2 regions of the Chromobacterium violaceum ATCC 12472 genome follow, and region 2 is predicted to be linked to the other one. Evidence: riboswitches for the same ligand, from Rfam matches in the RefSeq annotation. Region 2 holds a riboswitch; the other holds the start of a gene.
What was found. A riboswitch is a leader RNA that binds a small molecule or an ion and turns the genes downstream of it on or off. The one in region 2 is predicted to bind glycine.
Positions count from the first base shown of each region.

Region 1: linked by a shared signal. The riboswitch ahead of CV_RS09820 (trimeric intracellular cation channel family protein) and the one ahead of gcvT (glycine cleavage system aminomethyltransferase GcvT) in region 2 are both predicted to bind glycine.

Region 1 covers NC_005085.1:2,191,137-2,195,549, forward strand. Annotated here, with positions in the region: gene CV_RS09810 (TIGR02117 family protein) at 1-563, opposite strand, end outside; gene CV_RS09815 (restriction endonuclease) at 758-1,447, shown strand; gene CV_RS09820 (trimeric intracellular cation channel family protein) at 1,503-2,117, opposite strand; glycine riboswitch at 2,263-2,361, opposite strand; glycine riboswitch at 2,366-2,451, opposite strand; gene CV_RS09825 (DUF3141 domain-containing protein) at 2,517-4,413, opposite strand, start outside.
Region 2 covers NC_005085.1:3,725,708-3,730,120, reverse strand. Annotated here, with positions in the region: gene CV_RS16930 (amino acid permease) at 304-1,587, shown strand; glycine riboswitch at 1,760-1,850, shown strand; glycine riboswitch at 1,865-1,963, shown strand; gene gcvT (glycine cleavage system aminomethyltransferase GcvT) at 2,004-3,092, shown strand; gene gcvH (glycine cleavage system protein GcvH) at 3,149-3,535, shown strand; gene gcvP (aminomethyl-transferring glycine dehydrogenase) at 3,628-4,413, shown strand, end outside.

The sequences.
Region 1 (4,413 bases), 1.5 Mb from region 2:
GCGTAGAAGGCGTCGTTATCGTAGTAGTGGTAGCCCGGTTCCTGCGCGGCGCGGCCCCGGGCGTCCAAAGGCGCGCTGGCGCGGATGAAATCCACCAGGCGGCGGTATTGCTCCGGGCTGACCAGGATGCGGCGGGTATCTTGGCCTTCCCTGGGCTGGGGCAGGTATTCCACATGCAGCACGCTCTGGTCGAAGGCCAGCGCGGCTAGCGCCTTGCCGACGCTCAGGTCTTCCCAGTTCTGTATGGTCAGGAAGAATACTTTGCTGCCCCAGCCGATGGAGATGTAGGGCGAATGCGCGTATCGGTCAGTGCGTCGGATGTGTTCTGGAGGAAAGGCGGTGGTCCAGTCCATTGCATCGCTCTTGACCGGCATGATCAGGCTGGTATGCACGCCGTTGCTGTCCAAGTAGATGGGAATGCCGCTCGATGGCGGCCGCCAGTCGCGGTTGCTGGGCAAGAGGCCCAGCGCCAGCGCGGCGAGCAGGTAGCAGACGACGAGGGCCGGAATGGCCAACAGCGAGCGAAGAATGAGGCGGCGGATGGGGCAGGTGGAGGTGCGCATCGGTTGGCGGGACGTCGGATGAGGATATCAGGGGCTTCTTATCTACATCGGCTTGATATTTTCTGTCAAATGGACAACGTCATCCGGAAGGCTTGCAAGATGAGCGGCGCTTGAGGGAAAGCAAGACCTGCATGGCTGGCCGATGTGTGAATGGTCTGTCTTTTGCGATATGATTATGCAATTTGCGAGTTTGCATGCTGTTCGTGAAGAGATCGGGCTTGCGGGTGCTCTCCGCCGCGCCGCGCCTGCCCTGGCACACCTTGATGTCCCTGGCCGCCCTGAGCTGGTTGGCTGGCCGCCACTACCTGTTTCCCCTGTCCCCGAGAGCTGTCGTTTCCGATATCGTTTCCGGATTTTCGCTGCTGCTGCAGTACGGCGTTCCCGCCGCGCTGGCGTCATGCGCCGGCTATTCGTTCTGGAGGCGTTGCCCGGCGCGCGCCAGGGGCGGCGACGCCCCGTCGATGAAAATGCTGGCCGAGGTGTCCTGGCAGGATTTCGAAGCGTTGGTCGGCGACATGTTCCGCCGCAAGGGTTATCGGGTGGTGCCGCGCAGCGGCCATGGGCCCGACGGCGGCGTGGATCTCGAGCTGTTCCTGGGCGAGGAGCGCTACCTGGTGCAGTGCAAGCGCTGGAATACGCAGAAAGTCGGGGTGGCCGTGGTGAGGGAATTGTACGGAGTGATGCAGGCGGGGCGGGTGAGCGGCGGCTTCGTCGTCTGCAGCGGAGAGTTCACCGCCGACGCCAGGGCATTCGCGGCGGGAAAGGGCATCGTCCTGCTGCATGGCAAGGCGGTGCTGTCCAGTCTGCTGGAGCAGGCTGCCCAACAGGCCGGGGAAGACGCGGGCAGCTGCCCGTCCTGCGGCTGCGCAGTTTCGCAGCGCTGAAGAGTGACAAGAAAAAACACCCCGCCGCAGCGGGGTGTTTTTTTGGGGAGGCGGTTTAGTGATGGTCGTGCCGGTAGGCGAAAACCGGCAGCTGCCATTCGCGCCATAGCGCGGTCAGCCTCAGCGCCAAGCCGAAGGCGAAACTGGCGACCACGTTCCAGTCGTGCGGCACGGCCAGGTGGTTGAGGCCCAGGTACAGGATGGCCACCAGCAGCGACACGCTGGCGTACAGTTCGCGGCGGAACACGATGGGCACGCGGTTGCATAGCACGTCGCGCAGGATGCCGCCGGCGATGCCGGTGATCATGCCAGCCATCACCACGATCACAGGATGGTAGCCCATGCCCAGCGCCACGTCGCAGCCTATGATGGTGAACGCCACCAGCCCCAGCGCGTCCAGGATCAGGAACAGGCGGTTCAGGTGGCGCATGTAGCGGGCGACCAGCACCGCGGCTAGCCCGCCGGCGACCACCAGCAGCACGTATTCCGGGTGCTGGGTCCAGCCGATCGGATAGCGTCCCAGCACGATGTCGCGCACGGTGCCGCCGCCCAGCGCGGTGAGGAAGGCGATGACGGCTACGCCGAAAATGTCCATGTGGCGGCGGCCGGCCGCCAGCGCGCCGGTCATCGCTTCCGCGGTGATGGCGATCAGGTAGATCAGGGTCAGCATGATGAAGTCTTGCGGGTGTGAAGCGGTGAAATGTCAGCCGGGGCGATGGCCGGCGGACGGCGAAAAGCGGGAGTCGGGCGCGGCGCGCCAGCGCAAGGATGGGCGGACAAGGCAATCTCCTGGACGGTTTCCGGGTTGGGTAACAGCCTCTCCCCTTGTCCTTTTTACCTGAGAGTTGCGCGGCCTTAGGCCACTTGCCCCTTCGGTGGGCCGCGCGGGGCGGCCTCTCTCCAATCGGCTTGATTCTATACGGCGCTGCGGTACGGTTGCCTGAGCGATTATGGGAGCTTGCGTCTTCGGCGGGGGCGTGGCCCCTCTCTCCCGCAGAACCGGAATATTAGCTTTCGCTATTGCAATAGTCAATGCGGGAACCGAGCCACCCCGGCTCCCGCGCATGGCTTACGTCTTGCCTCGTTTGCCAGGCGCCGCGACGGCCGGCGCGCTGCCCGGCGCCTGGCCGTTGGCCTTGGCCGCGGGCTGGCGCGCGCGGGTCGAGGCGGCGGTCTTGGCAACTGGTTTGGCTTCGGCCGCCGGCGATTTCGAGGCCGAAGGCTTGGCGGCTTTGCGCGGCGTCTTGGCCGCGCCTGTCGGCTTGTCGGCAGGCGCTTTAGGCTCAGGCTGCGCCGCAGGGAGGACCGACCGGGCGGCCGCGTCTGCATCCAGCGCCAACACCCTGGCCGCTTCGTCCAGCCGCGCCTGGTGTTCGGCCGGGATCGGGCCGTTCAGCACCAGCAGGTCGCGCGCCAGCAGCCAGGCCTGGTGGCGGCGGTGCGGGTCGGGCAGCAGCCGGGCGAGTCCGCGCAGCGCGCGCGGGGCGTCCAGCCGCACCAGCGCCACCTGGTGGCGGACGATGTCCTTCAACTGCATCAGCGTCAGCGGGTATTCGTGGCGCACGTCGCGCATCACTCGGCGAATGGCGTTGAATGGCCGCTCGTCCACCACGCCGATGCCGATGCTGACGTAGAGCAGCAGCCGCACGAAGCCGTCTGCCAGCGTGCCCTGTTCGAAGCTGGGATCCAGCGCCTCGCGCTTCAGGCGGGCGAGCTCGCGGGTTTCCCAGGCCAGGGCCTGGCTGCGCGGCTCGCCGGCGGGGGCCACGCCGACCAGCGTGGCCAGCTGCGGCGATTCGTAGATCGAGCGGAACAGTTGCTCCTGAGCGGCGTCGCGCAGGTCGCGGTAATGGTCCAGCGACTGGACGATGAAGTCCGACACCTGTTCCTGCCACTGCCACAGCGGGTTGTCCTGGGACACGGGGCGACGCTGTTCGCGCACCTTGGCGGCGAGGCCGGGCAGCCACCACAGCCAGGGATTTCTTGGCGAGATCAGCGTGCGCTCGAAGCGGGCGGGGTGCAACTCCCGCAGCAGGCGGGCGCCAGCCTCGGTGCCGGCGGCGCGCAGCGCCGGCGAGACGTAGCGGTCGTAGACGCCCTGATTGATCTCCGACACCCGCTTCACCACCTCGAACGCGCGCTCGTCGTCGCGGCCGTCGTCCAGCGCCAGGATGTCGGACACGTCGCGGGCCTCGAAGCGGATGATGTAGCGCCCCTCGATGTATTCCTGGCCGGGCGCGTCCGGCGCGATATCCTCGATGATGGCCTCGTACAGGCCGGGCGCCAGCACGTCGACCAGGTCCAGCGCGCTGGCGAATTCGCTGTGTTCCTTGTTGGCCACGCCGGCGGACACGAAGATGCCCAGGTGGCCGACCTTGTTGTGCAGGCAGTAGACGATGGTCTGCTCGTTGTTGCGGATGTCCTCGACGTTGTCGTAGAGGTCGGCGATCCAGTTCAGCGCCTGCTGCGGCGGCGTGATGTTGTCGCCCCAGGAGGCGAACACCATGATGGGCGAGCGGATGTTGCGCATGTCTACCCGCACCTTGCCGTCGTGGCTGGTGATCTTGCCGTGCACCAGCTCGTTGCCGACGAACAGCTTCTGGGCGATCCACTCCATTTCCGCCTTGTTCAGCAGGTAATGGCCGCCCCACCAGCGCTCGAAATCCAGGTAGCGCTGCGGTTCGGTGTCCACCTTGGCGTACAGATTGTAGGACTTCTTCCACAGCGTGTTGGCCGGGTCCAGCTTTTCGAAATTCTCCACTAGGTGGGCGCCGTCGAAATGGCCGTTGCCCAGGTCGCCGGCCAGCGAGGCGGTCCAGGTGCCGCCGGTCAGTCCGCCGGCGTAGCGCATCGGATTCTTGCCGCGCACGCCGGCCCAGTAGGACAGCGGCGATCCGGCCAGCAGGATGGGGCCGACCAGTTCCGGCGCGACGGACGCGAGCATGGCCAGCGCCCAGCCGCCCTGG
Region 2 (4,413 bases):
TCTGTTAACGGATTTTTGTTGAAAAAATCGTCAATGCGACATGTTTTTACGTCAAAACTGTGTTTTAATGCGCCCTTTTTTTGGCGCGGCGGCAGGCCGCCACCGGCTGCGGCGCAGCCGAGAGCCCCGGTTTCAACTATCTTGAAGCCATGGCCGACAGGCTTGCCGATGCGGTTTTGACCTTTCCCGCATGTCTGGCGCCGGGTGTGTCCATCCCCGGCGCGCGATGCTTTCGTTCCCCACGGAGAGTCAGGTTTGAACGAAAACAGTTCCACTCAAAAGAAGGGCTCGCTCGGAGTCTGGATGTGCACCGCCCTGGTGGTGGGCAATATGATAGGTTCCGGCGTCTTCCTGCTGCCGGCCTCGCTGGCGCCGTTCGGCGGCGTGTCCATGCTGGGCTGGCTGGTGACTTCCTGCGGCGCCATCTGCCTGGCGCTGGTGTTCGCCCGGCTGTCGTCCATCCTGCCGCGCGAGGGCGGACCCTACGCCTATATCCACGCCGGCTTCGGCGACTTCGCCGGCTTCTGGATCGCCTGGGGCTACTGGATCGCGCTGTGGGCGGGCAATGCCGCGCTGGCGGTGGCGGCCACCAGCTATCTGCAGGTGTTCTTCCCGATATTGGGGCATAGCGAGCCGCTGGCCGGCGCCGTCGCCATCGGCCTGATCTGGGTCGTCACCTGGATCAACAGCCGCGGCGCGCGCAGCTCGGGCGTGGTGGCTGTGGTGACCACGCTGCTGAAGCTGCTGCCGCTGGCGGCGGTCACCTTCATCGGCTTCTTCCATTTCCAGCCGGAAAACCTGGCGTTCAACCCTCATGGCAAGCCACTGCTGTCCTCGCTGTCGGCGACGATGGCGCTGACCTTGTGGGCCTTCCTCGGCCTGGAGTCGGCCTCGGTGCCGGCAGGCGACGTGGTGGAGCCGGAGAAGACCATTCCGCGCGCGACAGTGATAGGCACGCTGCTGGCCACCGTGCTCTACATCCTGTCCACGGTGTCGCTGATGGGCCTGATGCCGGCGGACACGCTGGCGGCTTCGCAGGCGCCGTTCGCCGATGCGGCGCGGCTGATGTGGGGCGACTGGGGCTACTGGCTGGTGGGCTTCGGCGCAGTGGTGTCCTGCTTCGGCGCGCTCAACGGCTGGAGCCTGATGCAGGCCCACGTGCCGGCGGCGGCTGCCAAGGACGGGTTGTTCCCCAGCCGTTTCGACCAGCGCAACGCGGCCGGCGTGCCCATCTTCGGCCTGGTGCTGTCCAGCGCGCTGGTCACCATTCTGATGGCGATGAAGTACGCAGGCGGCGACAGCGGGGTGAAGATCTTCGAGTTCATCATCCTGCTGGCCACCGCCACTACGCTGCTGCCCTACGCTTTCTGCTCGATGGCGCTGATCGCCATCATGCTGATGCGCGGCAAGGCGTTCACGGCCAAGGATTACATCGCGCCCGGTTTCTTCGCCGGCATCGGCTTCGTCTACTCGCTGTGGGCGCTGTACGGCTCCGGCGCCGACATCGTGATGTGGGGCATGCTGCTGTTGCTGATGGGCCTGCCCATTTATGTCTGGCAGTTGAAGGAGCGGTACGCGGCCGATTGATCCGCGTGCGGATCAACGAAAAGCGCAGCGCGGCAGCCTGCGCTTTTTTCATTTTCGAATGGTTGTGATGAGGGAAATGGCGCGTTTTTTTTCCTTCAAAAACATTTATTCAGACTGTTTTACGTAGAAATAATATTGGCTTGCCAAGGCCCGGATACTGACACCATAATCGCCGGGTCATACAGGAGAGAGCGGCTTTCTGGCCGCCGCCGAAGGCGCAAGCGCACCCGCAATCGCTCAGGCAAAAGGACTGTATCATCGGGCCGGCGGCAGCCGGTTCGCGCAATCTGGAGAGCGGCGTCCGCGCGACGCCCACCGAAGGGGCTAACGGCTTATCCGGCCGGAAAATCTCAGGTGCAGGGACAGAGGGGTGTGGTTGATGAGGCTATCCACACTATTCTCGAAGGAACCGCGCCATGACGGCCCCGAAACGTACCCCGCTGTTTGATGCCCATATCGCCGCCGGCGCCAAGATGGTCGATTTCGCCGGTTGGGAAATGCCCATCCACTATGGTTCCCAGCTGAAAGAGCACGAAATCGTCCGCAGCGACGCGGGCATGTTCGACGTCTCGCACATGACGGTGATCGACATCACCGGCGCCGACGCCAAGGCCTGGCTGCAAAAACTGATCGCTAACGACGTGGCCAAGCTCGGCTTCGAGGGCAAGGCGCTGTATTCCGGCATGCTGACCCCGGAAGGCACCGTCGTCGACGACCTGATCGTCTACCTCACTGCCTACGGCTACCGCATGGTGGTCAACGCCGGCACCACCGAGAAAGACTTGGCCTGGATGGAAAGCCAGAAGGCCGGCTTCGACGTGGCGCTGAAGGTGCGCCGCGACCTGGCGATGCTGGCGGTGCAGGGCCCCAAGGCGATTCAAAAAGTCTGTTCCATCAAGCCGGAGCTGGCCGAGGCCATCCGCGCGCTGAAAGTGTTCCAGGGCCTGCCGCAGGGCGAGTGGTTCTACGCCCGCACCGGCTATACCGGCGAAGACGGCCTGGAAATCATGGTCCCGGCCGATCAGGCCATTTCCTTCTTCCATCAATTGCAAGCCGCCGGCGTGTCGCCGATCGGCCTGGGCGCGCGCGACACGCTGCGCTTGGAAGCCGGCATGAACCTGTACGGCCACGACATGGACGAGACCGTGTCGCCGCTGGAAGCCGGCATGGGCTGGACCATCGCCTGGGAGCCGGCCGAGCGCAAGTTCAACGGCCGCGAGGCGCTGGAAGCGCAAAAGGCCGCCGGCGTGAAGATGAAGCAGGTGGGCCTGGTGCTGGAAGGCCGCGGCGTGCTGCGCGAAGGCCTGAAGGTGGTGGTGGAGAGCGTCGGCGAAGGCGTGATCACCAGCGGCACCTTCTCGCCTACGCTGAAGCATTCCATCGCCATCGCCCGCGTGCCGGCCGCCACCGGCGCCGCCGCCCAGGTGGACCTGCGCGGCACGCTGACCGACGTCCGCGTGGTGAAGATGCCCTTCGTCCGCAACGGCAAGAAAGTATTCGAATAAACCGGCCGGCGCGCCGCGCCGCCATCCCGATCATCAATACATCTGGAGAAAACGAGATGAGCAACATTCCCGCCGAACTGAAATACGTCGACAGCCACGAATGGCTGCGCCTGGAAGCCGACGGCTCCGTGACCGTGGGCATCACCGCGCACGCGCAGGAATTGCTGGGCGACATCGTCTTCGTCGAGCTGCCGAAAGTCGGCGCGAGTCTGGCCAAGGATGAGCAGGCCGGCGTGGTGGAGTCGGTGAAGGCCGCTTCCGACGTCTACTGTCCGATCGCCGGCGAAGTGCTGGCCGTCAACGAGGAGCTGGAGGGCGAGCCGGAGCTGGCCAACAGCGATCCGTACGGCGACGGCTGGTTCTTCAAGATCAAGCCGGCCAACGCCGCCGATCTGAACGGCCTGATGGACGCCGCCGCCTACGCCAAGGAAATCGGCGCCTGATAGCCTGACCGCCCCGCCGTCGCCAGACGCCGGGGCGTTGTTTTTCCCGGCACGGCCTCGCCCAGGCCGCCGCAAAGAAGGAAGTCCCAAGCATGTCGCTCACCGAACTCTTCAACCGTCACGAATTCCTCGCCCGCCACATCGGCCCGTCCGACGCCGAGCGCGCCGAGATGCTGGCCGCCGTCGGCGCGCCGTCGATCGACGCGCTGGTCGACCAGACGCTGCCGGCCGACATCCGCCTGAACCGCCGCCTGGACCTGCCGTCGCCGCAGCCGGAGGCCGAGGCGCTGGCGGCGCTGAAGGCCGTCGCATCCAAGAACGTGGTCAACAAGTCCTTCATCGGCCTCGGCTACTACCCGGTGCTGACGCCCACCGTCATCCTGCGCAATGTGCTGGAAAACCCGGGCTGGTACACCGCCTACACCCCGTACCAGGCCGAGATCGCCCAGGGCCGGCTGGAAGCGCTGCTGAACTTCCAGCAGATGGTCATCGACCTGACCGGCCTGGAAATGGCCAACGCCTCGCTGCTGGACGAAGCCACCGCCGCCGCCGAGGCGATGGCGATGGCGGGGCGCGTGTCCAAGTCCAAGTCCACCCGCTTCTTCGTCGACAGCCGCGTGCTGCCGCAGACGCTGGACGTGATGAAGACCCGCGCCAAGTACTTCGGCTTCGAGCTGGTGCAGGGCCATCCGGAAGAGGCCGGCAACGGCGACTACTTCGGCGCCTTGTTCCAGTATCCGGGCGAGGCCGGCGACCTGCTCGATCTAACCCCGCACATCGCCGCCGTCAAGGCCAAGGGCGGCGTGGTGGCCGTCGCCGCCGACGTGATGGCGCTGGTGGCCTTGAAGTCACCGGCCGAGATGGGCGCCGACATCGCG